DNA from 4 places in the Cryobacterium sp. TMT2-4 genome. Region 1 is predicted to be linked to each of the others. Evidence: predicted binding sites of a transcription regulator. Region 1 holds the regulator's gene; each other region holds the start of a gene.
What was found. Region 1 encodes LexA, which represses DNA repair genes until DNA is damaged. Its sites were predicted from a motif close to TCGAACANNTGTTCGA; they were not measured.
Positions count from the first base shown of each region.

Region 2: E3O54_RS04065 (HNH endonuclease signature motif containing protein) is a predicted target of LexA. The motif match lies at 5,779-5,794, and genes of this name have one in related genera.
Region 3: E3O54_RS15530 (DUF222 domain-containing protein) is a predicted target of LexA. The motif match lies at 1,838-1,853, and genes of this name have one in related genera.
Region 4: E3O54_RS15785 (DNA polymerase III subunit alpha) is a predicted target of LexA. The motif match lies at 1,982-1,997, and genes of this name have one in related genera.

Region 1 covers NZ_SOGE01000040.1:31,156-38,328, forward strand. The annotation lists gene E3O54_RS14525 (histidinol-phosphate transaminase) at 1-821, opposite strand, end outside; gene E3O54_RS14530 (LysM peptidoglycan-binding domain-containing protein) at 871-1,227, opposite strand; gene lexA (transcriptional repressor LexA) at 1,511-2,215, shown strand; gene metE (5-methyltetrahydropteroyltriglutamate--homocysteine S-methyltransferase) at 2,409-4,751, opposite strand; gene E3O54_RS14545 (methylenetetrahydrofolate reductase) at 4,748-5,743, opposite strand; gene hflX (GTPase HflX) at 6,037-7,173, opposite strand, start outside.
Region 2 covers NZ_SOGE01000014.1:77,560-84,732, forward strand. The annotation lists gene E3O54_RS04035 (diacylglycerol kinase family protein) at 1-120, opposite strand, end outside; gene serS (serine--tRNA ligase) at 169-1,437, shown strand; gene E3O54_RS04045 (HAD family hydrolase) at 1,434-2,246, shown strand; tRNA gene E3O54_RS04050 (tRNA-Ser) at 2,368-2,452, shown strand; gene E3O54_RS04055 (LCP family protein) at 2,494-3,738, shown strand; tRNA gene E3O54_RS04060 (tRNA-Ser) at 3,828-3,918, shown strand; gene E3O54_RS04065 (HNH endonuclease signature motif containing protein) at 4,057-5,607, opposite strand; gene E3O54_RS04070 (carboxylesterase family protein) at 5,903-6,622, opposite strand; gene E3O54_RS17275 (carboxylesterase family protein) at 6,734-6,886, opposite strand; gene E3O54_RS04085 (flavodoxin family protein) at 6,949-7,173, opposite strand, start outside.
Region 3 covers NZ_SOGE01000044.1:64,940-72,112, reverse strand. The annotation lists gene E3O54_RS15540 (hydroxymethylglutaryl-CoA reductase, degradative) at 1-1,185, shown strand, start outside; gene E3O54_RS15535 (helix-turn-helix transcriptional regulator) at 1,447-1,728, opposite strand; gene E3O54_RS15530 (DUF222 domain-containing protein) at 1,928-2,686, shown strand; gene E3O54_RS15525 (hypothetical protein) at 2,655-3,152, shown strand; gene E3O54_RS17425 (hypothetical protein) at 3,267-3,620, opposite strand; gene E3O54_RS16530 (cytidine deaminase) at 3,755-4,114, shown strand; gene E3O54_RS15510 (DUF4395 domain-containing protein) at 4,241-4,747, opposite strand; gene E3O54_RS15505 (hypothetical protein) at 4,871-5,197, shown strand; tRNA gene E3O54_RS15500 (tRNA-Leu) at 5,430-5,513, opposite strand; gene E3O54_RS15495 (DUF3662 and FHA domain-containing protein) at 5,753-6,502, shown strand; gene E3O54_RS15490 (FHA domain-containing protein) at 6,499-7,083, shown strand; gene E3O54_RS15485 (PP2C family serine/threonine-protein phosphatase) at 7,088-7,173, shown strand, end outside.
Region 4 covers NZ_SOGE01000046.1:10,116-17,288, forward strand. The annotation lists gene E3O54_RS15785 (DNA polymerase III subunit alpha) at 1-1,959, opposite strand, end outside; gene E3O54_RS15790 (hypothetical protein) at 2,367-2,750, shown strand; gene E3O54_RS15795 (hypothetical protein) at 2,954-3,538, shown strand; gene E3O54_RS15800 (hypothetical protein) at 4,218-4,481, shown strand; gene E3O54_RS15805 (LPD29 domain-containing protein) at 4,495-5,031, shown strand; gene E3O54_RS16475 (hypothetical protein) at 5,048-5,212, shown strand; gene E3O54_RS15810 (hypothetical protein) at 5,572-5,898, opposite strand; gene mobF (MobF family relaxase) at 6,141-7,173, shown strand, end outside.

The DNA of each region.
Region 1 (7,173 bases):
GCAAGCATCGCGGGCGTGTGGACGAGCGCGGCGACCGCGGCAGCTTGGGTGAGCGCGGACAGGTGGTAGGGCAGACGAACCAGGCGGAGGGCATCCGTCACGGCGGGATCGGCGGCCAGATAGCCGACGCGCACACCGGCGAAGGCGAACGCCTTGCTCATGGTGCGGGACACCAGCAGGCGCTCCCGGCCGGGAAGCAGGCTCAGGGCGGTTGGCGCGTCATCCGTCCCGAACTCGGCGTACGCCTCGTCGACGACAACGATGCCGTCGCTCGCATCGTAGACGGCCGCGATCGTTTCCAGGGACAGGGGCGTGCCGGTGGGGTTGTTCGGCGAGCAGAGGAAGACGAGGTCAGGGGCAACCCGGTCGACCCACTCGAGCGCCGTGGCCGGGGAGAGTTCGAACTTTGCGTCACGACCGCCCGCGATCCAGCGGGTACCGGTGCCGGAGGCCAGCAGAGGGTACATGGAGTAGGTCGGCGCGAAGCCGAGCACGGACCGACCCGGGCCGCCGAAGGCCTGCAGCACCTGCTGAAGAACCTCGTTGGAACCGTTGGCGGCCCAGATGTTCTTTCGGGTGAGGCCGTGACCGAGATAACGGGCGAGGGAATCCCGCAGCTCGGTGAACTCCCGATCGGGGTATCGGTTCACGGTCGTGACCGCCACGGCCAACGCCGCCACGATGTCCTGCGCCACCTCAGCCGGGATGCCGTGGGTGTTCTCGTTCACGTTGAGAGCCACCGGCACGTGCAACTGCGGCGCCCCATAGGGAGTGAGTCCGCGCAGATTATCGCGAAGGGGCAGATCGTTGAGACTGGTCACTCCCCCAATATTACCGGGGTGAGACCGGCGGGGGCTCGCCGCGGGTAGTTCACAGGTCGTTCGGAAGCGCCAGCCGCTGACCGGGCTGCACGCTGTCGGACGGCAGCTGATTGAGGCTCACAATCTCGGCGATCACCTCGCGCGGATCGGACGTGGGCGCGATTGTCTCGGCAAGTTGCCAGAGCGACTGCCCCGACTTGATGGTGACGTAGTCGAAGGCCGAGGCCACGTGAGCGACGGTCGAGTTCTCGGCGGCGGCGATGCCTCCGTTGAGGGCGACGGCCAGGGCCACGGCCACGAGCGGAAAGGCAGCCAGGGACGTGAAAACGACGCGACCGCGCCGGGTGAGTCGGAGCCGGGTGCGTCCGGTCGCGATGGGGGCGCCTCGTTCAAGTGCAGTGCTCATGTGAAACCTCCTGTGAGAAGACGCATCCGACTCTCGGCCGGGAGAGCCGGATGCGAACTTATGTTCCGAATGTATATTCGATTATTCGAACAATCAAGCTTTATTCGGTAGTTTCTGAAATATTTGTTCCGACGCACTCGAATACATGTTTGTTTAATGAGCTCAACGCGGATACAGTTTCGATTGTTGATTGACACTCAATCAGGCACCCCCGACATTCGCGTGAATCGGCGGCATTCGCTGCTTGCTGCCAGCGCATCAATCAAAACGAGGAGCGACGAACGTGGCACAGAACACCAGCGGTCCCCGCGACAAGGGCGGCACCAGACGGCGCAAGAGCCTCAGCGAGAAGCAGCTCGCCATCCTCGACGTCATCCAGCGCTCGGTCAGCCAACGCGGCTATCCGCCGAGCATGCGCGAGATCGGCGACGCCGTCGGCCTGTCGTCACTGTCGAGCGTCACCCACCAGCTCAACCAGCTGGAACTGAGCGGTTACCTCCGCCGAGACCCGAACCGTCCCCGAGCACTGGAGGTGCTCATCGAGATTCCGCAGTCGCCCGAAGACACGACGGCCGGAGCCTCGGAAAGTTTCCACACCGGAGTGCAGGTCGGCGACGCCGCCATGGTTCCGCTCGTCGGTCGCATCGCCGCCGGCATCCCGATCACCGCCGAACAGCAGATCGACGAGATTTTCCCGCTACCCCGCCAGCTGGTGGGCAAGGGCGACCTGTTCATGCTCAAGGTGTCGGGCGAATCGATGATCGACGCCGCCATAATGGACGGCGACTGGGTCGTCGTGCGGCAGCAGAAGACCGCCGAAAACGGTGAAATCGTTGCAGCCATGCTCGACAACGAGGCAACCGTCAAGGTCTTCCGCCAGCGCGACGGGCACACCTGGCTGCTGCCCCGCAACACCAACTTCGAACCCATCGTCGGCGATCACGCCGAGATTCTGGGGAAGGTTGTGGCAGTGCTGCGGTCGGTTTAGGGCATCAGCAGTCAAGCACATCAGCATTTCAGGCGGACTCTTGGTCTCGACGGTTTCGACCAGCGTCGTGGAGACGCGCGAGTGTTGAGTCACCATGGTTATTTCGGTCGGGTCTTGTGAGCCGGGTCTTGTGGGCCGGGCACGAACACTGTTCTTGGTGTCGTGCCCGGCTTTTGTGTGGGTGGAGGCGGGGTCAGGCGGAGACGGAGGAGGTCAGGCGGGCGCGGAGGATGCGGGTGGCGGCGAGCATGTTGTGCAGGGACTGGACGGTTTCGGTGTAGCCGCGGGTTTTGAGGCCGCAGTCGGGGTTCACCCAGAGCCGGGTGGCCGGGATGGCCGCCGCGGCGCGCTCGAGCAGGTCGGTGAGTTCGGACACGCTCGGCACACGCGGCGAGTGGATGTCCCACACTCCCGGGCCGATACCGTGGTCGAAGCCCTGGGACCGGATATCGCCCACCACCTCCATGCGAGAGCGTGCCGCCTCGATGCTGGTCACATCGGCGTCCAGGTTGCGGATCGCGTCGATGACCACCCCGAACTCCGAGTAGCAGAGGTGGGTGTGGATCTGGGTGGCCGCGGCCGCACCGGCCGTCGCCAGGCGGAAGGACCCCACCGACCAGTCGAGGTATTCCGCCTGGTCCTTCTGCTTCAACGGCAGCAGCTCCCGCAGCGCGGGCTCGTCGACCTGGACGATCTGAATGCCGGCCGACTCCAGGTCGGCGATCTCGTCCCGGAGGGCCAGGGCCACCTGCCTGGCCGTCTCGCCCAGCGGCTGGTCGTCGCGCACGAACGACCACGCGAGGATCGTGACCGGACCGGTGAGCATCCCCTTGACGGGCTTGGGCGTCAGCCCCTGCGTGAACGCCGACCACTCGACCGTGATGGGCCGCGGCCGGGACACGTCACCCCAGAGGATCGACGGGCGCACGCACCGGCTGCCATAGGACTGCACCCAGCCGTTCTCGGTGACCGCGAAGCCGTCCAGGTTCTCGGCGAAGTACTGCACCATGTCGTTGCGTTCCGGCTCCCCGTGCACGATCACGTCGAGGCCGATGTCTTCCTGCAGCGAGACGACCCGACGGATTTCGGCGCGCATCAGGTCCCGGTAGTCCGCGGTGCTCAGCACCCCCCGTACCAGCTGCGCCCTGGCCCGACGGATGTCCCCGGTCTGCGGGAAGGATCCGATCGTGGTCGTCGGCAGGAACGGCAGCCCGAGGGCCATCTCCTGGGCTGCCACTCGGGCTGCGTAGGCGCCCCGGGTGAAGTCGCCCGGAGCGAGCGCGTCGGCGCGCACCCGAACGGCGCCATCGTGGACTCCGGGAGCCACCCCCCGCGCGTCGAGGGCCGCGGAGGCCGCAGAGAGGTCGATCTCGATGGCACGGCGACCCAGACTGAGGCCGCGGGCGAGTGTGGCAACCTGCGCGACCTTCTGATCCGCAAAGGCCAGCCAGGTCTTCAGGTCGTCGTCCAGCGCCGATTCGTCGTCGACGTCGTGGGGAACGTGCAGCAGCGAGGTAGAGGTGGAAACCGAGATCCGCGGCGAGAGGCGGACCAGGCCGGCCGCCGTGTCGAAAGCGGCGGCCAGGTCGCCGCGCCAGATATTGTGGCCGTCAATGACGCCGGCCACGAGAGTGGTCGTGTTTAGTCCGGGGGTCTCCGCCGGCACGCTTCCCCGCACGAGGTCAAGCCCGATGGCTTCCACCGGGGTGATGGCAAGAACGGGTAGGGCGTCGTCGAGGCTGCCGTACGGCGCGGCGACAAACAGGGCGGGACGCTCGGCGAGGGCGCCGAGGGTGTTGTAGGCGAAGCGGAGGCCGGCGAGGGCATCCGTTCTCGGGATGTCGATGCTCTCGCTGACCAGGGCAGGCTCGTCGAGCTGCACCCATTCGGCTCCAGCGGCGCGCAGCCGCTGCAGGAGGGCGGCGTAGACCGGCACAAGGTCGTCGAGGCGGTCAAGCGGACTGAATCCGGCCGGGGCCTCGTCGCTGGGCTTGCTCAGCAGCAGGAAGGTGACCGGGCCGACGATGACGGGCCGGGTCAGGAATCCGGCCGCCTTCGCCTCCTCGAACTCGCGCACCAGGCGGGTGCCGGCGAGGGTGAACTCGGTCTCGGGGCCGATCTCCGGCACCAGGTAGTGGTAGTTGGTGTCGAACCATTTGGTCATCTCCAGCGGCGGATTCTCCCCTTCGCCGCGGGCGAGGGTGAAGTAGCCGGCCAGGTCGAGGTGGCCGTCCGCGCCCCGCAGATGCGCGAACCGGGCGGGGACGGCGCCCACCGTGCTCAGGGCATCCAACATCTGGTCGTAGTAGGAGAAGGATTCCGGGATGGACGAGTCGTCCCGGCCGAGTCCCAGCTGCACGAGGCGCTTCCTGGTGCTCTGGCGCAGGGCGGCCGCGGTCGCTTCGAGCTCGTCGGCGCTGACCGATCCGGCCCAGAACGCTTCGACGGCCTTCTTCAGTTGGCGGCGCGGCCCGATGCGCGGGTAGCCCAGGATGGTGCCGGCGGGAAAGGCGGGAAAGGCGGAAGTGTGGGTCATGAGTTCTCCTTGACGGGGTGAGGGGCAGGCAGTGCGGAAGCAGGCAGGGTGGGGGTGAGCAGACCGCAGCCGTCGAGCACGGCGAGCACGGTCTCGTGCTGGTTGAAGGCGTAGAGGTGCAGCCCGGGGGCACCGCCGGCGATGAGTTGCCGGGCCAGTTCGGTGGCCTGACGGATGCCGATCTCACGCTGGCCTTCCTTCGTCGGCTCCACCTCGAGCGCGATCGCCAGCTCGGACGGCAGTTCCTCGCCGGACAACTCGAGGATGCGGCGCAGGCGGGCCGGGCTCGTGACCGGCATGATCCCGGGCAGGATCGGGAATTCGACCCCGGCGGCACGGGCTCGCAGGATGAAGCTGAGGTAGTGGTCGGCGTGAAAGAAGAGTTGCGTGATCGCCAGGTTGGCGCCGGCGGCCTGCTTGGCCAGGAGCGCGTCGATGTCCTGGGTGGCCGACCGGGAGCGCGGGTGGCCGTTCGGGAAGGCGGCCACGGCGATGCGTACCTTCTCCCGTTCCCGCTTGATCGTGCGGGCGGCAGGGAGTCCCGGGATCACGGCCTCGCGGTACGGCACCCGCTCGGCCTGCACCCGGTGGATCAGCTGCACCAGTTCCGCGGCGCTGCCCAGGTCGCCGAGGAAGGCCTCACCCTCCCGAATGCCTTCCGGCGGGTCGCCACGCAGGGCCAGGAAGCTCCGCACCCCGGCGTCCAGAAACTCCCGGATCAGCTGGCTCGATTCCGCGTTGGACGAGCCCACGCAGGTGAGGTGGGCCAGCGGGTCCACGGTGGTGGTGCGCAGGATGTGGGTGAGCACGTCCAGGGAGGAGCGCCGGGAGGAGCCGTTCGCACCGTAGGTGACCGAAATGAATTCCGGGCCGGCCGCGGCCAGCCGCTCGATAGTGGCGTGCAGCACGGAGGTGGCAGCATCCGATGTGGGCGGATACAACTCGAATGAGAACGGGATTTTCCGGCATGCAGGATCCGAGGTGTGGGGCATTGCTCCTCATTCGACAGTTGCCAGTGTCAGTCACCGGGGGCCGGGCGACCGCGGACCGCCCGGCAAGCCAGGCGGGCGTTCGCGGGCGGGTGCCGGGCTCGGCTGTCGCTCCATGCCGCCGGTCAGGAGACCGGCGGCAACGATTGAGAAGACTCTAACAAGCACGCCCGGTGCCCGGCAGGTCTGTGACCGAATATGTCATCAGCTGGCGCCGGAGCGGCTCAGACAGGCCGGAGGAGTGCGGACATCGGCAGGCGAAGGCCTGCCGAGGTACGCGGAGCGAAGCCGGCGGGTCAGCCGGTGACGGCCGGCGGCACGGCGAACGGCTCGAACAGCGCCCGAATCTCATCAGTCACCAGAGCCGTAACCCGGGTGCCGGTCTCGGCGTACTCGGTGGACAGCACCGTGCCCTGATCGTGCAGCACCGCGATCAGGTCGCCCCGCTCGTAGGGGATGAGCAACTCGAGCCTGATCGACGGCCGCGGCAGCAGGTCCGAGATGGTCGCGAGCAGTTCCTCGATGCCCTCGCCGGTGCGGGCCGAGACGAAAATGCCCTTCGGCCAGAGTCCGCGCAGCACGAGCCCGTCATCATCGCTGATCAGGTCGCTCTTGTTGAAGACGACGACCTCCGGGATCTCCCGGGCGCCGACCTCGGCGATGACCTCGCGCACTGTGGCAAGCTGGCTCGCCGGGTCAGGATGCGAGCCGTCGACGACGTGCACGATGACGTTGGCGTCGGCGACCTCCTCGAGGGTGGACCGGAACGCCTCCACCAGCTGATGGGGCAGGTTCCGCACGAACCCGACGGTGTCCGTCAGCGTGTAGAGCAGCCCGTCGGCCGTCGTCGACTTGCGCACCGTGGCGTCCAGGGTGGCGAACAGGGAGTTATCGACGAGCACGCCGGCCCGGGTGATGCGGTTGAGCAGGCTCGACTTGCCGGCGTTGGTGTAACCGACGATGGCGACGGATGGCACGGCGTTGCGCTTGCGGTTGGCCCGCTTGGCCTCGCGAGCGGGTTTCATCTCGAGGATCTGCTTGCGGAGGCGGGACATCCGGGTGTGGATGCGCCGGCGGTCCAGCTCGATCTTGGTCTCGCCGGGGCCGCGCGAACCCATGCCCGCACCGGCGCCGCCCACCTGGCCTCCGGCCTGGCGGGACATCGAGTCCCCCCAGCCGCGCAGGCGGGGAAGCAGGTATTCGAGCTGGGCGAGTTCGACCTGGGCCTTCCCCTCGCGGCTCTTGGCGTGCTGACTGAAGATGTCGAGGATCACGGCGGTGCGGTCGATGACCTTCACCTTGACGACGTCCTCGAGGGCGCGCCGCTGGCTGGGCGCCAGCTCGGTGTCGGCGATGACGGTGTCGGCGCTCATCGCCTTGACGATGCCGGCCACCTCTTCGGCCTTGCCCTTGCCGAGGTAGGTGCTGGCGTC
Region 2 (7,173 bases), on a different contig from region 1:
CCAGTCCGACGCGGTCTCCGCGCGGGCCACGCTCGCCCGCAGGCGGTCCAGGTCGACTTTGGTGGGGTTGTAGACGATTGCCGCCCGCCGAACAACTGTCGGTTGATCGGGAGTATCCACGCGGTAAGGCTAGCAAGGTGCCGGACCATGCGCTTGTAGACTGATTCGGTGATTGATCCTGTGCTGCTGCGAGAGAATCCTGACCTCATCAAGCGTTCGCAGAAAGCGCGCGGTGCGTCGGTCGAGGCGGTCGACGACGCGCTCGCCGCCGACGCGGAGCGTCGCGCCACTATCCGGGCGTTCGAGGCGCTGCGTGCCGCCCAGAACCAGTTCGGCAAGCAAGTGGCCTCCGCGCCTCCCGCGGAGAAGAAGGCCCTCGTCGCCCAGGCACAGAGCCTCGCTGCCGACGTCAAGTCCGCCGCGGCCGCCTCGAGCGAGGCCGAGGCGCTGTTCACCGCGGTCGTGCGCACCCTCGCGAACCCCGTCATCGACGGCGTACCGGCCGGCGGTGAAGAGAACTTCGTCACCCTCCGCACCCATGGCGCCGTGCCCGCCTTCGACTTCGAGCCGCGCGACCACCTCGAGCTGGGCGAACTGCTCGGTGCCATCGACATGGCCCGAGGGGCCAAAGTGTCCGGCGCCCGGTTCTACTTCCTGCGCGGCATCGGCGCCCGCCTCGAGATCGCGCTGATGAACATGGCGCTCGACCGGGCGCTGGCGGCCGGCTTCATCCCCCTGATCACGCCCACCCTGGTGCGGCCCGAGATCATGGACGGCACCGGGTTCCTCGGCGAGCACGCCGACGAGGTCTACTTCCTCCCCGCCGACGACCTCTACCTCACCGGCACCAGCGAGGTCGCGCTCGCCGGCTACCACTCGGACGAGATCCTGGACCTGTCCGGCGGACCGCTCCGCTACGCCGGCTGGTCCACCTGCTATCGGCGCGAGGCCGGTTCGGGCGGCAAGGACACCCGCGGCATCATCCGGGTGCACCAGTTCAACAAGCTGGAGATGTTCACCTACGTGCTGCCGGAGAATGCCGAGGCCGAGCACGACCGCCTCGTCGCCCTGCAGGAGGACATGCTCCAGGCGCTCGGCCTCAGCTACCGCGTCATCGACGTGGCCGCCGGCGACCTCGGCTCCAGCGCCGCCCGCAAGTTCGACATCGAGGCGTGGGTCCCCACCCAGAACGCCTACCGCGAACTGACCAGCACGAGCAACTGCACGACCTACCAGGCGCGCCGGCTCGATATCCGTTACCGCACCGAGTCGGGCAAGACCACGCCGGTCGCAACCCTCAACGGCACCCTGGCGACGACCCGCTGGATTGTGGCCCTGCTCGAAACGCACCAACAGGCGGATGGCTCGGTACTCATGCCCGAGGCGCTGCGCCCCTGGCTGGGCGGCCTCGACGTCATTCGGCCGGTGGGCGCATGACGACGCCGACGGATGCCCCCTGGCTGGTGGCCCTCGACATCGACGGCACCACCATGCACGAGAACGGCACGATCAGCGACGGCGTCCTCGACCAGGTGCGGCGGCTCGCCGCGGCCGGTCATGAGGTCATGCTCGCCACCGGGCGCTCGTCCGCCACCACGCTCCCCGTGCTCGAGCGCCTGGACATCACCCCGCGCTTCGTGGTCTGCTCGAACGGTGCGATCACCCTGCACCGCGACCCGGCTTCCCCCACCGGGTACCGGCGCGAATGGGTCGAGACCTTCGATCCGACCGATGTGTTGATGCAGATCCGCTCGCACCTGGTCGGTGCCAGGTACGCCGTCGAAGACGAGCGCGGCTTCTACCGCTACACGGAGCCGTTCCCGGATGCCACGATCGGGCTGGATAGCGAGCACGTCGAGTTCGACGATCTGCTGCGCCAGGACGCCACCCGGGTGGTCGTCATCTCGCCTGACCACGACATGGAGGATTTTCTTCAGATCGTCGACCGGATGGGGCTGAACCGGGTGAGCTACGCGATCGGCTGGACTGCCTGGCTCGATATCGCCCCCGACGGCGTGAACAAGGCCACCGCCATGGAGCGGGTGCGCGCCGAGTTCGGGATTCCGCGGAGCCGCGTGATGGCCGTCGGCGACGGGCGCAACGACATCGAGATGCTGCAGTGGGCGTCGGTCCAGGGTCGGGGAGTAGCCATGGGGCAGGCTCCGCACGAGGTGCTCGCGGCGGCCGGCGAGATCACCGGCGCCGTTCACGAAGATGGGCTCGCGCTCGTTCTGAGCAGCCTGTAGGCGGTGCCCAGCCCGCTGCCAGCATCCTCTGGCACTGTGGTGAGCCTGCAAGCGGCTAGAATCGGTCGGTATTCGTTAGTCCGCGACCGCGTGTTATACCAGCACCGCGGGCAGCGAACCGGGAGGGCTGTCCGAGCGGCCGATGGAGCCAGTCTTGAAAACTGGTGGGCAGAGATGTCTCGTGGGTTCGAATCCCACGCCCTCCGCACCTCGATTCTGCACGACCTGCACAAACGAAGGGACCTGAGTGAGCGACGAATTACGCCCCCGCTCGACACGATCGAAGAAGCTCAGTACCATCGCCCGCCATGGCCGGCTGCGCCGCTCCAACCCGTTCGTGACCGTGGCCAAGGTGCTCGCCGCGTCACTGGCCGTGCTGCTCGTGAGTGGTGCATCCGTCGCCGCGATCGCGACCTACGATGTCGCGTCGAGTGTGCAGGAGAGCGTGCCCCTGGCCAACGAGACCGAGGGTCCCGCCCCCAAGATCGATGCGATCCCGGGCGGCGTGAACCTGCTGGTGGTCGGCAGTGACAGCCGAAAGGGTCAGGATGCCTCGTTCGGGCCGGAGGATTCCACCGGCGACCTCAACGATGTCACCATGCTGCTGCACATCTCCGAAGACCACACCAACGCCTCCGTGATCAGCTTCCCCCGGGACATGTACGTTCCCATCCCCGAGTGCCCGGACCCTGCCGGCGGCACCTTCGACGCGATGAGCAGCCAGAAAATCAACACCACGCTCACCTACGGTGGCCTGGCTTGCACCGTGCTCACGGTCGAGAAGCTCACCGGTTTGAGCATCCCCTATGCGGCAGAGGTGCAGTTCGACGGCGTCATGGCCATGTCGACGGCCGTCGGCGGCGTGCCGGTCTGTGTCGCCGAAGACATCGAAGACGAGTACACGAACACCTACCTTCCGGCCGGAATGCACACGCTCGAGGGTCTGGAGGCGCTGCAGTTCCTGCGCACCCGCCATGGCGTCGGCGACGGCAGCGACCTGACGCGGATCAGCAACCAGCAGGTGTTCCTGTCCTCCCTCGTACGAACCGTGAAGAGTGCGTCCACACTCTCCGATCCCGTCAAGGTGTACTCGCTGGCCAAGGCCGTCACGGCCAACATGAACCTGTCCACGAGTCTCAACGACGTCTCCACCCTGGCGTCGATCGCCGTGGCCCTGAAGGACATCGACCTCAGCAAGGTGGTCTTCGTGCAGGCCCCGACCGGCAATGTTGACGGCGGCGTGGAACCGATCCAGCCGGACTTCGACGACCTGTTCACCGCCGTCGAAGATGACGACTCGCTCCAATTGGCCGGAGACCCGGCTGCGGAGGACCCGGCTGCGATCCCGGATCCCGATGCCACGACCGATCCGGCCGCACCGGTCCCGGATCCGGCCGCGACGCCCCCGACCGCAGTGCTTTCCGATTCAGTCCAGGGCCAGACCGCCGGAGACGTCACCTGCTCTGCAGGCCGGTCGCTCGAGGACCAGTAGCCTCCGGGCGGCGCCCGCAGTCCTCGGTTCGTGCGGATGCCGTCAGTACCGTTATGCTTGCCTACGTGGGTTTGCGCTGCAGACACCAAGGAGACGTCGCATAGTACGGCTTAGTGCACCACCCTGCTAAGGTGGAGTACCCTTCACGGGGTACCGTGGGTTCAAATCCCACCGTCTCCGCGCTTCTCGTTCCTCCGCATCCCGGTTTTTCTCACTGGGTGCGGGGGTTTTTCTGTCCCGGAACGCACCTGTGACTTGATTCCGGAGGCTCTAACCAACGTCCGTGTCTGAGCCATTTGGTGACCCGATCCCGAAAAATCACGCCAACGTTGGTTGAGCCTGTCGAGCCCCCAACCGGTCCCCTCCCGCAGGTCGCCAGGTGCGGGTGGGGTCGTAGCAGTAGGGTGCCCGGACTTGGGGTGTGCCGCGGATCATGCGGATGTTCCAGCCGGAGGTGTCGATGCTGTGGTGGTGGTACCAGCACAACAGGACCCCGTTGTCGATCTTGGTTTTTCCGCCGCGGTGCCAGGGGGTGACGTGGTGTACTTCGCACCAGGCGGCGGGCACGGTGCAGCCGGGGATGGTGCAGCCGCCGTCGCGGGCGGCGATGGCGCGGCGTTGGGCCCGGTTGAAGAAACGATTCTCGGTGCTGAGGCTGAGGACCTCGTTGTGCGGCCCGAACCGGATCTCCTGAAATCCGCCGGCGCAGAGCGCCTGCTTCACACTTGTCAGCGAGATCGGCGCTTCGACGCCGTCGATCCAACCCACCCCATGGTCGGCGGTAAGGTCGGCCTGGTTGACGTGGATCATGACGGTGGGGGCGGCGCCGCCCATGGTCGGGGTCCCCGCGTCACGGGTGGCGGCTTCGAACACACCACGGAGGATGTCGGCGCGTTTCTGACCACCGTTACGGTCGTCGCTGAGGGCCGCGGCCTCCGCCCCCGGGATCAGCTGCCCGGCCGCCATGCGCGCCTGTTCTTCTTCGGTCGGAAACTTGGGCGCCGCGTGAGCGGAGAGGTACGTGTCGAAGATGGCGTTCATGATGCCGCGGAGCTCCGGCGTGACTCCGCCGCGGAGCGGGTAGAGGCCGTCGCGGAAGAGCCCGAACCCGACAGTGCTGCGGGCCTCGGCGACGGGCTCGTTGGGGGCGGTGCCGTCGGGATCGAGGCGAGCCTGCCACTGGCTGGCCATGCCCCGCACCAGGTCCGCAGGGAACGCGAACCCCTCCCCGGGCAGGCCGCGGGTGTCGTCGGTGACGGCGCCGGTGGCACTGGCCACCAGGGCACGTTCGGCGGTGCCGAGCTCGTCGGGCGCGACCCGGGCCGCGACCTGGTCGAGGGCCGTGACGATGTTCTCGGCCGCGTCCACGCCGAGTTCCCCGGCGGTGAGGGCGTCCGCCACGGCCGGGTAGTAGGGCGGCAACATGCTGGTGCCCGCCCGGCGCGGCGTGACGTTCTCGCCCAGGCGCACCCGCCGGTTCGCCTCCCGGGAAGAGACGCGGCTCAGACGGGTGATCAGATCGATGCCGCTGCTGGCCCCGTTCTTATACGCCAGGGACTCATGGCCCAGGATGCGGCGGGACCGCACCGAAATGTCAGCGGCGGAGGCGACCCTGGCCGCATCGACCCGGCGGCCGAGGTCTTCGACCGTGCCCAGCACCATCATCGCGTCCGCCTCGCCCAGGAGCGAGAAAGACACCGAGTCGAGCACGGCCGCGGCCAGATCACGGGCCTGCTGCAGCTGCTGCACGAGGGGTGATTGTGCACGGGGTGACTGTGCACGGGGTGCCTGCGCGAGGGGTGCCTGCGCGAGGGAAGGCACCGCCTGCGGTGAGGCGGTGGGGTGGTGCGGAGTGGGGGCTCCAGCCATACCGTAATAGTAGATGTGTACTAATGATAAGTCAATAGGTTCTGCATGAGTATAGAAAGTAATTCGGTCGGCGCGGTGCCGTGGTTGGCCGACCACGTGCATCCGTCGGTGCGCGCCTCAGGCACCGCGGGCTCCCTAACGAATTCGACGGAGATTTTACCGATTTCGAGCCCAAACGGATGTTCTGGGCCGGTTCTGAGCAAAATCTCCGTCGAATTCGTTCGGCCGGGGGCCGGCGCAGGAATGCCGGGGAGCTCAACCGGGGAGCTCAACTGGGGAGCTCACGCCGACGGGCTCAACCGCCGCTACCCGCTAGAAGTTCGGCAGGAACTCCTGCCAGACCGCCCGCCGCTCTCCTCGCGGATCCGGTTCGATGCGACCGACCTCGTCTCAGAGTCAGCCGGTCGGTTTCCGAGTAGGTCGGCCAGGTGTCGTCGGGCCGCCTTGTGCAGGCGAAGCGAAGCCAGTGCAGGCGCATCCGATCGCCCGCGTTGATGAAGAGTTCCCGCCCGCCGAGCAGGGTCATGGCCCGGGCCGTGGGGCCGTCGACGTGGTCGAACAGGGCGAACAGCTCGATTCCGTGTGTGGCGCTGATGCCCAGCGTGTGCTTAAGCCGCGGGACCAGGTCGAACCGGTACGTATAGACCGGCGCGACCCGGGAGTGGAAGTCACCGATCTGCAGGCCCGGATACCAGAACACGAAATCCCCGCCGCAGTCCGACGACGACTGTTTCGCCGGCAGGCTCGCGTAGACGGAGCGCATCGCGTCGTGCGGGCTCACCGGGGCGTGGTCGAAGATGGCCGCGATACGCGTCGGCGACTTCGGCAGGATGTCCACCCGGCCCCGGAACAGCGACCCCTCCCGCTCTTTGGTGCCGATGATCAGCGGCACCCGGTGCGCGGTCCCGTGACGGAAGGCGTCGAGCGGCCGCTCGGGCAGGAAATCCACGTCGATCACCGGGATCAGGCAGAAGGTGCCCGGGCTGGCATCCGGCGTGCGCGCCTGCAGCGCCACGGCCGCCTGGGTCAGGTCGGCTACCGCGGCGGTGGTCAGCGTGGATAAAGACCATCACCGGGCGGCCCAGCCGTCTACGCGACGCCGACGCCGGCCGAAGCACGTTGACACTCAGGCACTCCTCACTGGCCGCGGGGCCCGGAACCGCAGCTCGCCCACGGGTGGCGCAGCGTAGGGGATGCCGCGCCAGGCCGAATGCCATTGTCGTCCACGCCGCGCACGATCCCGCCGGTGACCCGCACCTGCAAGCGGCTCCGCGGGCAGGCCGACGCCACCTCGCGCGGGGTCGCGGTCATGGTGTCCTCACTTCGGGCGCGTCGACGCCGCTATCGGTACTCCGGGTTCGGCTGGAATCCGAACCGCTCGCCCTCGTCCCACTCCGCGCGGAGGTTCCCGTAGGCGGGGATGCCGCCGTTTGCCTTCAGCATTGCGGCCAGGTGCATCAGGTTCCAGGTCATAAAGGTCACGTTGCGGTTCGTGAAGTCACTGTCCGGCCCCCCGGAACCCGGGTCCAGGTAGCTCGGGCCCGGACCGATCGCGCCGATCCAGCC
Region 3 (7,173 bases), on a different contig from region 1:
GGAGCCCGGTTCGAGGAGGTCGTCGAGAGGCTCATTGCCGACGGCGAGATCAAGGTGTGGAAGGCGCGCCAGATCATGCAGGCCCTCGAAGAGAGCAGTGACGGCGACCGGGTTATTGAGCCGGCCGCGCCGGATGCCGGGTACGGCACCGCCGCCGTCGTCGCCTTGCCCGCGGCTCACCCCGCACCCACTGCCACCCTTACGCCCAGCGCTTCCGCCACGTGCGCTGCTGCCCTCACCCCCGGCGCCCCCGGCTCGGATGCCCACGTCGGCTACGGTAAAATCATCCTGATGGGCGAGCATTCCGTCGTCTACGGCTACCACGCGATCGCCGCGCCGATCGGTCTGTCGGTGCGCGCGCAGGTCACCCGCCAGGCGTCGCTCCGCGAACCGGTCATCGCCGACCGGGACGTCGACGGCTCGGTGCGCGAACCGATCCGAGCAGACCTCTCGCACCGGGTGGCGGCGCTGATCGTCACCCGGCTCGGCGTGCCCGACGCCGGCCTTCGGGTCGACGTGTTCTCTCACCTGCCGCGCGCCAGCGGCCTGGGTGCCTCCGCCGCGTTCGCGGTGGCATTGATCCGCGCCGTCGCCGACAGCTTCCAGCTCACGATCAGCGACGCCGAGGTCTCGAGCCTCGCCTTCGAGTGCGAACAGATCGTGCATGGCACCCCGTCGGGCATCGACAACACCGTCGCCACCTTCGGCCGGTCGGTTCTTTTCCAGAGATCGGATGCCCCGGGCGGCCACACGATCCGCGACATCTTCACTCCCCACCCGATCCCCATCGTCATCGGGCTGTCCGGGGTGGAGTCGCTGACGAAGCAGACCGTGGGCCTCGTGCGCAGCGCCTGGCAGCGCAACCCCGCGCGTTACGACGCGATCTTCAGCCAGATCGACGGGCTGGTGTTGGCCGGGGTAGACGCGCTCCGCCGTGGCGACATCGCCGAGCTCGGCGAACTGATGAACATCAATCAGGGACTGCTCAACGCGCTACAGGTGTCGAGCCCGGAGATCGAGTCACTCGTGGCAATCGCCCGCCGCGCCGGCGCCCTCGGAGCGAAGCTGACCGGTGGCGGGGGCGGCGGCGCCATGATCGCTATCGCCGAACCTGGCGGCACCGAGCCGATCATCACCGCGATGCGCAGCGCCGGCTACACGACTTACCTCACCGAGATTCGCTGAGCACCCGAAATTCGAACCTGTATTTGAGGTATTCGGAGCTGGGCATCTTGCCATTCCCGACAGCGATAAAAGTCGATTATGGCAGTCGTCCACAGGTTTCACGCGTAGTTATCCACACCGGGCGTTCCAGTAATTATGCGGGCAAAAGCCACATTTCACTCTGCTGTCCACAAGGTTATCCACAAGGCTGTGGATAGACGTATCTTCGACGTCTGCCAGGCCGGCCTGCCCGCCTCGCGGCGCAGGTCTCAATCGGCGGCCCTACGGCGGGCCCACGCGCCCCGGCCACAGGTCGACACCCAAACCGTTCTCCAGACGGGCCACGGTCGCCAGGTCCGGCCAGGACCGCCCGTGCAGCACCGAGAGCAGTGTCGTGTGGTCGAGCCCGGCATCGCGCGCCACGGCGCGCACGCTCCGCTTGCCGATTGCGGCCTGCACGTTCACCGCGAACTGACGGGCCACCTCGCCGACGGCGCCCGCCGACGGCACGTCGGGCCACCCCACCACGAGGTCACGGGGAGCAGGTCGCGCCGGTCTGGACATAGCCCGAGCGTAGACGACGGATGTCCCCCTCGGATCGCCCACCCCAACCCGTCAGTCGAATCCACGGTGGTCGGGCTGGTCGAGACCCGGTGAGCCGCTCTCTGAACTTGTGAACAAACCTTCGAGATAAACTCTGAATCGAGTCTCTAAATACTGACAGACTATCAACTCTGTGTTCGCTTTGAGGTATCCTCGTATCATGATCAATCTCGCGGATGACCTCAGGCAAGCGGCCGAGGCCGTCGCCCTGCTGGGTTCCTCGAGTGCCGATTATGAGGCGCTGGCTGATGCCGCAGTATTGTCCGGTCAGAAGCAGATCGCGGCGGCTCGCCGCCTGCTCGACACCCGCGCCGCGTGGATGGCCGGCACCATCGCCCGCCGGTCCCGGCCGGAGTTGGGCCACTCCGGGTTGGCGGCGCAGCAGGGGTTTCTCTCGCCGGAGGCCCTCATCCAGAAGTGGACCGGCTCCTCGAAGGGCGACGCCTACAAAATGGTCGCCGTCAGCACCATGATGGCTGATGCCGAAGCAGCCGAGAAGCAGGTCGAGGCGGCGCTCTCCTCGCCCGACAGGGATGCCGCCGAGGTCGCCGAATTCGAGGCGAAGGTGCCGTGGCAGGCGCCGATCGCCCGGGCCGTCACCGCCGGAACCCTCTCCGTCGACGCGGCCGAGTCGATCCGCTCAGGGCTCGGCCAGATCGACGCCGCGGTCACCGCCGAGAAGCTCGGTGCGGCACTCGAAGCGCTACTCACCGAGGCGTCGTCACTGAATGCCGACGAGGTCTTCAAACGGGCGAGACGGATGCGCGACCGGCTCGATGAGGCCGGCATCGCCGCCCGCGAGAAGCAGGCCGACGACGACCGCTACCTGCGGGTCTACCGGCTGGGCAACGGCAACGTGCGACTCAGCGGGCTGTTCGCGCCCGAAGATGGCGAGTTCGTGCTCTCCACCTTCGACTAAGCAGGTCAACGAACACGGGCCGGCCGAACCCGCCGCTCACGGGCAGATCGAGGGCCACCCTTTCCCCATCTCCCAGGAAACCATCGACCGGCTGCTCTGCGACGCCGGCACCCGCGGCATCAAATTCGACGACAACGGGCAGATCATCAACGTCGGCCGCGACGAACGACTCTTCACCGAGAAACAGCGCGCCGCGATGGCCGTGCGTGACGGCGGATGCCTCTGGATCGACTGCGACAGATCACCGGCCTGGAGCGAAGCCCACCACATCAACGAGTGGTTGAAAGGCAACGGCAACACCGACCTCGCCGACGGGGTACTCCTCTGTCATCCCCACCATCTGCTGCTGCACAACCAGCATTGGACGATCAGCCGCACCGGAACTCAGCATTGGTTGCGGCCACCGGTGGAGGTTGACCCGAAGCGGACACTGATCGCTCTGCCGAGCAAGCGGGCGAACCTGTAGGGCGGGACGGGTCGCCGGGTCTCGACGGGCTCGACCACCGGGGCTGAAACTACCGGAACGACACAAGGCCCCCAATCTCTCGGGGGCCTTTCTGTTCGACTGGGTGGACGGCAATCAACCCATCGTGTTCGCTGTGGGTTGATTGCAAAACTCAAAACTTCGGCCTGACCCCGTGTGCTGGTTGCGTAGTTCCTCGCGATTCTTCTGAATGATCTTGCCGATGCTCTGGCGTTCGACGAAAATCTTCTGAAAATTCATGGAATCGAGGGACACGCCTCCGCTGGCTCCACCGCGCTGTAGCGCCCGCGAGCGCCACGAAAGCTGGAACGCCTTCCTGAACCGCCTACACCCGTGTGTGGTGTGGTGCAGTTTCTGGTCATCGACGAAGTCTTTCGCGTCGCGCAGTGACCGGGCGAGGCGGTCGAGCTTGGTGGCCACAAGCGTGTCCCCGGCCCGGCATGCAGCCAGCGCTTCTCGTAGTCCTGGCCGCGCCCGGTTCGTGCCGGTGACCCTTGATCGGTGAACGTCCGGCTATCGGGCACCAGGTAGATATAGATCCAGCACATACGTCGGCGACGGGCGTCCCAACAGCGAATGCTGGAATGGATGTGCGCCAACTCACCGGTGACGACCTGGAACTCATTGCGAAAGCGAAAGCGAAAGCGGAAGAGGCAATTGGCGCCAACACGGACGTTGAAGGCGGCGTACACACAGTCAGGGCTGCCGTTTGTGATGCCACGGGACATATCCACGTCGGCGTCAACGTTTATCATTTCACGGGTGGCCCCTGCGCTGAGCTCGTCGCGTTGGGATCAGCACGAACCTCCGGAGCGCGCGAGCTAACAGCGATTGTCGCCGTGGGCGACAGTCGGCGTGGCGTGAACATCCCGTGCGGCCGCGATCGCCAAGTTCTTGCCGAAGAGAAAGCGACCGCTGATGCGGCGAGCTCGGTTGCTGGCTAGTTCGACCATGAGTTGTCACGGGACGGCCGGGTGCCTCACGAACGGATAGCTTCCCATAACGCCGTTGACAGTTCCTGATGAGGCAACCCGACCGAGCTGTGGTTCTGCGGCGTGGACCCGACCTTTTCACCTTGCTGCTGCGTGAGGAAGAATTAGTCTGTACAACCACGATCCGAGACACCAATGGGTCGTGGTGAGAATTGTGCCGCCGAGAGCTACCATTCCTCCCAGCACGATTCCCAGCGCTGATAATCCGAAATAGAAGGACAAGGCCGCACCTGCAAGTAGCACGGTGGACAGCAGGTAGGAAAACCGTCGTGGACTCGGCGTGGGGGGAAGCGCCGGAGCGCGAAACATATGGCGAACGACCAAGTTATAGACCAGATCGAGAATCATGCCACGGGGAAATAGTGCCCCTGTGAGAGGAACGATTGCACCCAATCCAAGAATGATAGGCGACTGCAAAATCAATCCGAGAACGATCAAGACAGTGCCCACTGCCGGTGTGAATCGTAGGGGCCATGCGTAACAAGACTTGGCTTCATCATCGAGGCCTCCGAATCCCTGCTTATCCAGATTGGTCTTCGTTAGTTCTCTCAGTGCCGCCACCTTCGATTCCTTGATGCTGGCCATAGGCAACCCCATTTCGCAGATAGGGGCTATTCGTCTTTTCTTAGGACATCTCAATGTTCCTAGGATATCGAACCCATGCCTCCGGCCCGGCAATGAGTGTTCACTCCTACTCCCGGCACCTACATGGCAATCGACCGTGCCAGTGGCAAGCGCGTCACCAGACCCGTCACACCAGTGACCGTCACCATCCCGATGGATGCCGGAGCCCCAGCCGAACGGAATCAGGACCCCCGGTTGGCCGTGAAGCACCTCCAGAAGTTCGCCTTCAATTACCTCGCGGCGACCATCGCCGCCGTGTCATCGAACCTGCGGAAGATATTCGACTTCTTCGTGAAGACCGCCGAACGTGACAGCGGCGAGAGTCTCTCCCGAGAACACCGACGCAAAGAAGCCACCGGAACACCGTTGAATAAACACAGCGCACTTCCCGCCCTGGCACCGCCGCAGTAGCAGAAACCAACGCCAATTCCGAACGTCACCCCGCGCACCGAACGCTTCAGCTTGCCCACCAGCAGGCTGATTGGCGTTTAAAGCGCAAACCCCCGAGCGGCGAGCGTTAAAACGGCCACCGAACGCGCACTGAGTCATTAAAAGAAGAAGGCCGGCTGAGCATTTCTGCTCAACCGACCTGTCCACTTGGATTTCATGACAACCATTCCTGGATTTCCTGAAACATCCACTGTGCGCGAGGGGGGACTTGAACCCCCACGTCCTTTCGAACACTGGCACCTGAAGCCAGCGCGTCTGCCAATTCCGCCACTCGCGCGAACTTAGGCAGATTAGCACTTTCCGAGGGCACAACGCCATTCGAGACAGGCAGGCCGCGCGAACACAGGTCTTCGCGGCGTGCCGAACATCCTGAACACGCGCCCGATATGCGCCCGACATGGTGACCCGGACTGGCTCCCGTAGGATGACAACCCTCACCGGGTATTGCCCGGCGGGTGAGTTAACACTTGAGACAAGTAACATGCTCATAGCCGAAAGGATCGGATCGGGAGACCTGTGGGCATTCTGGATAGTTTTGAAAAGGGTCTCGAACGCGCCGTCAACGGTGCGTTCGCCAAGACCTTCAGGTCGGGGCTGCAACCGGTTGAAATCACCTCAGCACTGCGTCGCGAACTCGACACAAAAGCAGCGGTCGTGTCCCGCGATCGCATTCTCGCGCCCAATCGCTTCACGGTGCGAATGAGCCATGCCGACTTCCAGCGCATGTCCGCCCTTGGCCAGACCCTCCTCGACGAACTCACCGAACTCGTGCAGCTGCACGGCCGCGAGCAGCGTTACCAGTTCGCCGGCGGCGTCTCGATCACCCTGTCCGCGGATCGCGGCCTCAGTGAGGGCATGGTCCAGATCGACTCCAGCACGATCAAGGGCAGCGTCGCCTGGATCCCCGTGGTCGAGGTCAACGGCAAGCGCTATCCGCTGACGCAGTCGCACACCGTCATCGGCCGCGGGAGCGACGCCGACATCACCATCGACGACTCCGGCACCTCTCGCCGGCATGTCGAGATCCTCTGGGACGGCTCCCGTGCCCAGGTGCGCGACCTCGGCTCGACAAACGGCTCCCAGCTCAACGGTTCACCGGTCACGCAGGCCATCCTCGAGCCCGATTCAGTCGTCACCATCGGCCGCACCCGCATCGTCTTCCGGGTCATCGCGCAGGCATCCTCTTCCGAGCCGGTGACCGAGCGTCACCGCGACGGCGGCCGCGAACGTCACGACATGGACGGATTCTGGGGACCCACCGCATGAGCGTCAGTGAGCTCACCCTGCTGGTGCTGCGCCTCGGCTTCCTGCTGGTGCTCTGGCTCTTCATCTTCGGCATCGTCTATGCCCTGCGCAGCGACCTGTTCGGCCAGCGCGCCCGCAAGATGCAGGCGGATGTCGCTGGCTCGGCCGGCGCGCCCGCCGCGTTCCCGAGCGCCACGCCCGTGCCGAGCGCCACCCAGCCTCCCGCCGCCGCGGCCTCCGCGCCGACGGAGCAGTTCACGGCTCGGCCTGGCCCGGCGTTCACCGCCGTGGACGACAAGGCCACCAGCCAGAACGCGACCCGCCTCGTGATCACCTCCGGCCCGAAGTCCGGCACTGAGTTCCCGCTCACCGGCGACTCGATCACGATCGGGCGGTCGGGCGACTCGAGCCTCGTCATCCGTGACGACTACACGTCCACCCACCACGCGCGTCTGATGCTCTGGCATGACAAGTGGATGATCCAGGATCTCGATTCGACCAACGGCACCTTCCTGGATGGCAACCGTTTGGCCGTGCCGACCCCGGTCCCCCTGAACACCACCGTCAAGATCGGCGCAACCAGCTTCGAGCTTCGGCGGTAGCTGCATGGCGACAGTCAGTCACAGCGCGGCCGCGTCCCACGTTGGAAAGATTCGGTCCAACAACCAGGACTCCGGCTATTCCGGGCGCCA
Region 4 (7,173 bases), on a different contig from region 1:
CGCTTGCATCGGGCCGGGGCGGAACAGGCTGATCTCCACGGTCAGGTCGTTGAACACTGCTGGTTGGAGCTTCCCGATCAGCTCCATCTGGCCGGGCGATTCCAATTGGAAGACGCCGAGGGTGCGGGTGGTGCGGAGCAGTTCGTAGGTGGGTTCGTCGTCGAGGGGAACCCGGTCCAGGTCGATGGTCTCGCCGGTGAGTCGCCGGTGCTCCTCGATCGCGTACGCCATCGCACTCTGCATCCGGACGCCGAGGATGTCGAGCTTGATCAGGCCCATCGGGTCCATGTCGTGCTTGTCGTACTGCGACATCGGCAGACCCATCCCCGAGCGTTGCACCGGGGTCCGGTCGAGGAGGGACGTGTCGGAGAGGATGACGCCGCACGGGTGGACGCTGATGTGGCGGGGGAGCCGGTCGAGCTTCGCCGTCAGGTCCACCAACTGGTCCAGCTGCTGCGACTCGCGTACCTGCGCGGCGAGTTCCGCAAGCTCGGGTTTCTCCTCGAGGGCCCGGCGGAAGTCGCGGGCGTTGAACCGCCACATCTGCTTGGCGATCGCCGCGACCTGGTCCTCCGGCATGCCGAGGGCGAGCCCGGCGTCCCGGACGGCGCCCCGCCCCCGGTACGCGTTGGTCATCGACATCAACGACACCCGGTCGGCACCGAAGACCTGGAACACTTCCCGGTAGATGTCGTGGCGGCGCGCGGATTCGACGTCAATATCAATGTCGGGGAGGGTCTGGCGCTCGGGGGAGAGGAACCGCTCCCAGATCAGGCCGTTCTCGATCGGTTCGACCGAGGAGGTGCGGAGAGCGTAGTTGAGGACGGAGCCGACACCGGACCCCCGGGCTTGCACCCGGACTCCCATGCCCCGGATCAGGTCCGCGACCCGGGCGACGGTCAAGAAATAAGCGGCGAACCCGAGGTGCTCGACCGTCTCCATCTCATGGGCGAGCTCCTCGTGTGCGGCACGGACGAGGGTGGTGCCGGCGTACCGGTCGTCGATACCGTGCCGGGCCCGTCGCCACAACTCAGCGACCGGGTCGCCGACCACGCCGATGCTCGAGGCTTCCGGCATCCTCGGGGTGCCGAGCCCGATGTCCGCGGCCGGGTCGAGCGCGCACCGGTCCGCCAACTCCTGCGTGGTCTGCAGTAGTTGGTCGAGGGCGTCGGGGTTCCGGGCGCCGGCGTCGACGACCATGCGGGCGACCTGGCGCATGTGCTGTGCGTCTTTCAGCCAGGCTTGCCCGTTCGCCGGCGGTTCCTCGAGTTGGGCGAGTGGGGTGAGGAGCCGGGTCGCGTCGGCGAGGTCCGCGGTCGTCGCGTCAGTTGGATCGCCGTAGCGGACGGCGTTGGAGAGGATGGCGGGGGTCCCGGTGTCCTCGGCGAGGCCCAACATCCGGGTGGCCGCGGCCACCGAACCGCGCTGACCGGTCGGTGCTAGGTGGCAGACGACTTCGAGGGTGACGGAGCCGATCGGCATGACCCGGAGCCACGCGCGCAACCCCGCGACCGACTCGGCGCTATCCCGGCGTTCCACGGCGAGCCCCACATCAGAAAGTGGCCCGAGGAGGATGGTTAGGGTGCAGCCCTCCGCCCAGGTCGCAAGCCGGCGCCGGTCAATGCTCGGCACCCGGCGTGCCTCGTGCGCGGAGCTCACGGCCCGGCAGAGCGCGGCGTACCCGCGGCCGTCCCCGCCGTGGGCGAGCAGGGTCACCCGGCCAAGCGGCCGGTGCTCATCATCGTGGACGGCCAGGTCCGCGCCGAGGCCTGGCCGGATCCCGGCGGCCGCGCACGCCCGCACATGTTTGACCGCCCCGTACAGCCCGTCCCGGTCGGTCAGGGCGAGGAAGTCAGCACCGGCACCTGCCGCCTGGTCAACGAGGACCTCGGGCATGGTCACGCCATAGTGCGGGGAGTACGCGGAGGCAACGTGGAGGTGCGGGAAGCTCTGTCCCAATGCGTACCTCCAACCCCTGCTATCGAACGTTTATTCGATATGGGGAGTGTAGGTCTGGGCTCTGACACTGACAAGGCCTTCCCACCGGCCCGCGGCGTCGGGTCGTTGGTTGAAATCCTCTGATGCGAGTCGCGCAGAGCCTTCAGATCGGCGGGAGCCACCGCGCTGCTGCGGATGGGTGAGCGCCGCCGACGATCAGTGCACTGATTTCGCCAGACGCGTGCGGGACAGGGTTGTGAATAATTCCGGCAGAGTGCTCGTTGCGATCCAGGGGGTGGCTGAGAATTCACGCCCGATGGCAACCATCTTTGGCGGCCAGCATTCAGCAATTTGGTGTAAAGATGGTGGTACGCAAGTAGTTTTACAGGGTAGTCTTGCTCGCACACCACCGGGAATTGGAGGGCCAAATGGCTGTCACCACTCATGTCAGTACCGCTCACACGAGGACGATCAGGCTCGATATTCGGGAAATCACGCGTCGGTTGAATGCGTCCCTCGGTGGAACTCTTGTTGCGTCTTTGTCCGGGAGTAAGGATCCCAAACTTCCCTACCGTTGGGCGAAGACGGATGGCCCCGCACCGAAGAATGAGGCGATGCGACGGCTCCAGTTTGCTTACGAGCAGTGGATAAAATTGGCCGAGGCTGAAGGTGAGCATGTTGCTCGCGCCTGGTTCATTGGTGCGAACCCGTGGCTTGGTTACGACACCCCAATAACCGCGATACGCGAGGACCGGTTCAAGGACGCCGGCAAGGCTGCTCAAGCCGTCATCGACGATTCCTATTCCGGATAATGTCTGTCTGTCCCGTCTCCGGGCTGGAGCTTGTCAACAGCCCGGTACCGGGCAATTACCGCATCGCTCGCACCTCGTTTGGAGCGCTCACTCCGGTGTTAAGGGAGCATGAACTTGACGGTTCTCTCGACACCGGGGGGTGGAGCCGCTTCGACACTCTGGGCCACACGTTGTACTCCACCGATGACCGACTCACGTCTTTCATGGAGCTACTGGCCCCGTATCGCACAGAAATAAACGGGACTCGCCGCGCCTTGCAGAAAGACGCGGATGCGATGGGTATCCCGCTCGAGCAGTACTGGAACATGGTTGTCGCTGACTGGGACGAGGCCGGAACGATGCGCGCCAGATGGCTGCCGAGGGCTTGGCGGGATGGCCGCGCTATCTATCGCCTCAACTACCCGTCTGGGTGGTGGGTGGACATCACGTCAACCAACACGCTCACCGCGCTCTCCGAGCACCTCGATGACGAACTGGCCGGCCTTGGCGTCATTGGGGGTCTCACCGTCGCGCATGTCACGGGAGAAGACCGCGCCATCACCGCCACCATCGCGGGGTGGCTCCGGGACACAGTTACCCTCTTCGACGGCACGCAGCCACTTGGTGTTCGCTTCATTTCTAAACACGGGCACCCCGCCGGCGGCACCGGAACGTGCTGGGCATATTGGATGCGTGCAACCGACGCAGGGCTGGATGAGCCGGTCGAAATCACCGACGAGACTGCCATACAGGAGAGCGACGTTGACCTGAAGAAAGCCCAGGCGTTCTGCAAGATCCAAACCCGCTGACCTTGTGCGGCAAGGCTGTCAGGTTCCATGCCGGCAACGCATCAGCCCTGAGGCTGCGAAAGCCCCGCCGGAATCCCAAACACGTTGCCCCCGGCACCCCGATGGTGTTCAAGGCTCCGCCCGTGCGGCAGCCAACCGAAACATCAGAGTTTTTCGACCAGCTGTAATTGCGCTCGTAACCGGCGTATCCGACGACGGTGCAGCCCTGCACGTACGTCCCGTAGACGCTTGGGCCGGCCATGCTGTTTTAGCTCCCGCCGCACGCAGCCGCGGCCAGAGTCAGCACCGTGCCGCCCTTCTGCGTTGAGCCACTACTTGCCGTAGCGAACATCTCTCGTGGATGAGTGCCGACTCGAGGACGATTCACCGAGCGGTTCCACTGACAGGGAGCAACCAGAGGCACCCCGTCGAGACCCGTACTCGAGTTAGGAAAAGCGACGAGTCCTGGTGCCCGGCTGGGTAGTGCGGCGCACGTGAACTTTGTTGCTTTTCGTCTGGGGGATTGTTCACTGCGTGCTGTCGGCGTCAAGCCGTCGTCACAGTTTCGGCAAAAACTTCTTCCCTCGCTGCGCTCCTCCATAACTTTTGGCCTGCAACCGTTCCTTGGGGCTTGACCCCGACAGCACTCCATGAGGGCGGATATACCGCCGAAAGGCAAAAAAATTTGGAGGAGAGAAAAATGCTTGAACAGACCCGGACCCCCGCACACACGATCACTCCCGCTGACGTTGAGTGGAAGATCTTCCACCTCACCAGCTCAATCCGCAGGCGTGAACGCACCCTGAACTGGGGCGGATACGCCACGCCCCACGCTCCCGAGCACCCCGCAGTTGCCGCCGCGCGCACCGCCGACCACCTCGCCCGGATTGCCGAACTCCGGACCCGGCTTGCCCTATGGGAAGCCATCCAGGCCGACCAGGCCATCACCGCACTGAGCAACTAGGGAGATACGAACAATGACGGATTACATCAGTACCAAAGACACCGCCAAGTTGGTTCGGGTGGCGTTGAAGAACGCGTTTCCCGGCGTGAAATTCAGCGTCCGCATGAGCACCGGCACCGCGTCCGCATGGATGAACGTGTCATGGAGCGACGGACCCACCGACCGCGAGGTAAGCGCGGTAACCAGCCAGTACGAGGGCCGCAAGTTCAACGGCATGACCGACGGCTACGACGACCAAGGGTCCGCGCTCGTCGCGTTCGACGGCGAAGACATGCCCCGGGTCGTGCGGTACTCCTGCGACGGAATCAACACCCACCGCGACTACACGTCCGCCGGATACCAAGTCGCCCAGCACCTCATCAGCACCGACAGCGACCACAGAGACCTCGTCGTGTTCACCCCTGAGGGTGAGCCCCTCAACGATGCCGCCGTGCCCCACGGGATCTACGTCGCCGGGCACTTCCACGATTACATCTACAGCCCCGTGCACATTGCCCAGGTCATCCTGCACCGTGTCAACCTCTGCAACGTAACCGCGCCCACCCGGTAGACCAGGAGAACCAGCAATGAACACAACCACCAGTGACCACGCCGCAGCTGCGCGTTTCGTCGACGTGTTCGCGGCCGCCGACTTCGCGGGCGACGTGGGCCCGCGGATGAGCTGCACCGAAGTCGACGCCCTCGCAGGGATGCTCCGCGCCGTCGGGGCCGACATCGCTGCCGACACCTAGGTATCCGCACACACCGAAGAAGACCAAGAAGGAGACAGCCACCACCAAGCCTGATCATCCAAACGCCCCCTTGACGATGCGATCAAGAGGGGGTGTTCGGACACTCCAGCAACTCACCAACCGGAGCAATCGCCGACGACAGTTACGGCCGAATCTAAACAGAGGACGACCTCGGTTGTAGCGGCGCCGTCCCGGAACCCGGCAACGACGAGACATCGGGCGAACTTTCCGCACACACCAGTTGGGCGGACCGCTCAGCATTCTCCGGCGAGACTCCGGCGGGACCGACAGGGCCTAGACATTCCAGTGAAGAGAACCAAACCAGATAGGTCAACGGCCTCAGCGAGAGCTCAACGGATTCAGAGGGCAGGAGTCTTCTTGACGTCGCGCAGCGCCAGACCGAGGCGGCCGGCTACTTCTGCCTTGGGGGTTCCGAGCTCGAGCATGGACGCGATGACGGCCGCCGCTGATGTGCGGGCGGCCGTGCTCTGCTGCGCTGCGCGTTCCTGGATGGCTGCGATTTCCGCCTGTGCTGTCGCGTCGATCTCGTCGAGCGAGTCAGTGGCGACGAAGTAGTCGGTGGCGAGCTGCTCGAGCTTGTCTTCCTTCGCGCGGAACTCTGCCGCCTTCTCGCGTGCGCGAGAGCGGGCGGCAGTCTGCTTTGCAGACTTACGGACATCGGCCATGGGTGTGCCTCTTTCGTGGGTGGAAGAACCATTATGCGTGAGTCCAGCGCGCATGATCGCCCGCCAAAGCCACCGCAGGAGAGGGGTCCGCTGTTGTAGGGAGGAGCGCGTTCAGTCGCGATTTCTGCACTGCCTGCTCCGTCGCTTTGATTGCCCCTATCCGCAGGCACCCGCCGACCTCAGCCTCAACTTATCTGTCACACCTCTGGCATTAGTAATAGACGAGGTAAAGTGAGCGGGTGATGACTATGCATATCCTCTCTGCGGGAGACGGGTATGTGTACTACACCAACGAGGTCGCGACTGGTGATGCGAAGCGTGAGAGCGGCCGTGAGCTGGGCGATTACTACACCGAGGATGGCAACCCTCCCGGTGTCTGGGTCGGCGGGGGACTGGCCGCACTCGGCGTCTCCGGGGTCGTCACGGAGGAGCAGATGAAGGCCCTCTACGGTGAGGGTTTGCACCCCAATGCCGAACGAATCATTGCTGACGCGCAGGCGCAGGGCAAGACCGTGGGTGAGGCCACGAAGGCTGCCAAGCTCGGCCGCTCGTACTACGGGTACAGCACTGACGGCACGGACCTGTCCGCGAAGATCGCCGCCGGCTACACCGACTTCACCAAGCTGAACGGGCACGAACCGAACGTCGCCGACCGGCGTGCAATCCGCACACGTGAAGGTGACCTGGCATTCCGCGACGCGAAGGGCCGGCCGCCCGTGGACAAGGACGAACTCGGCCGGTTCATCACGGCGGCGACGCGTCCGACGCAGCAGGCTGTCGCTGGATTCGACCTGGTCTTCTCGCCCGCGAAGAGCGTGTCCGTGCTCTGGGGCCTCGGCGACGAGGACACCCGGAAGACGATCGAGGATGCCCAAGCGGTCGCGATCCTGGACACGGTGTCGTACCTCGAGCGGGAAGCGATCGCGACCCGCGCGGGCACGAACGGGGTCGCGCAGATCGACGTCGAGGGTGGGCTCGTGGCGACGCGGTTCCGTCACTACGACTCCCGGAATGGTGACCCGCAGTTGCACGATCACCTGGTCGTGGCGAACAAGGTCAAGGGTGTCGATGGGAAATGGCGCACAATCGATTCCAAGCTCCTCCACCGTCAGGGTGTGGCCGCGTCCGAGTTCTACAACCAACGCGTCATGGACGAAGTCACCACCCGCCTTGGCCTGTCAACGGAGCTGCGGGAAGTGACCCCGGGCAAGCGCCCCGTGGTCGAGATCGCCGGTGTCGACGAGCGCCTGACCGGGGTGTTCTCGACCCGGTCCG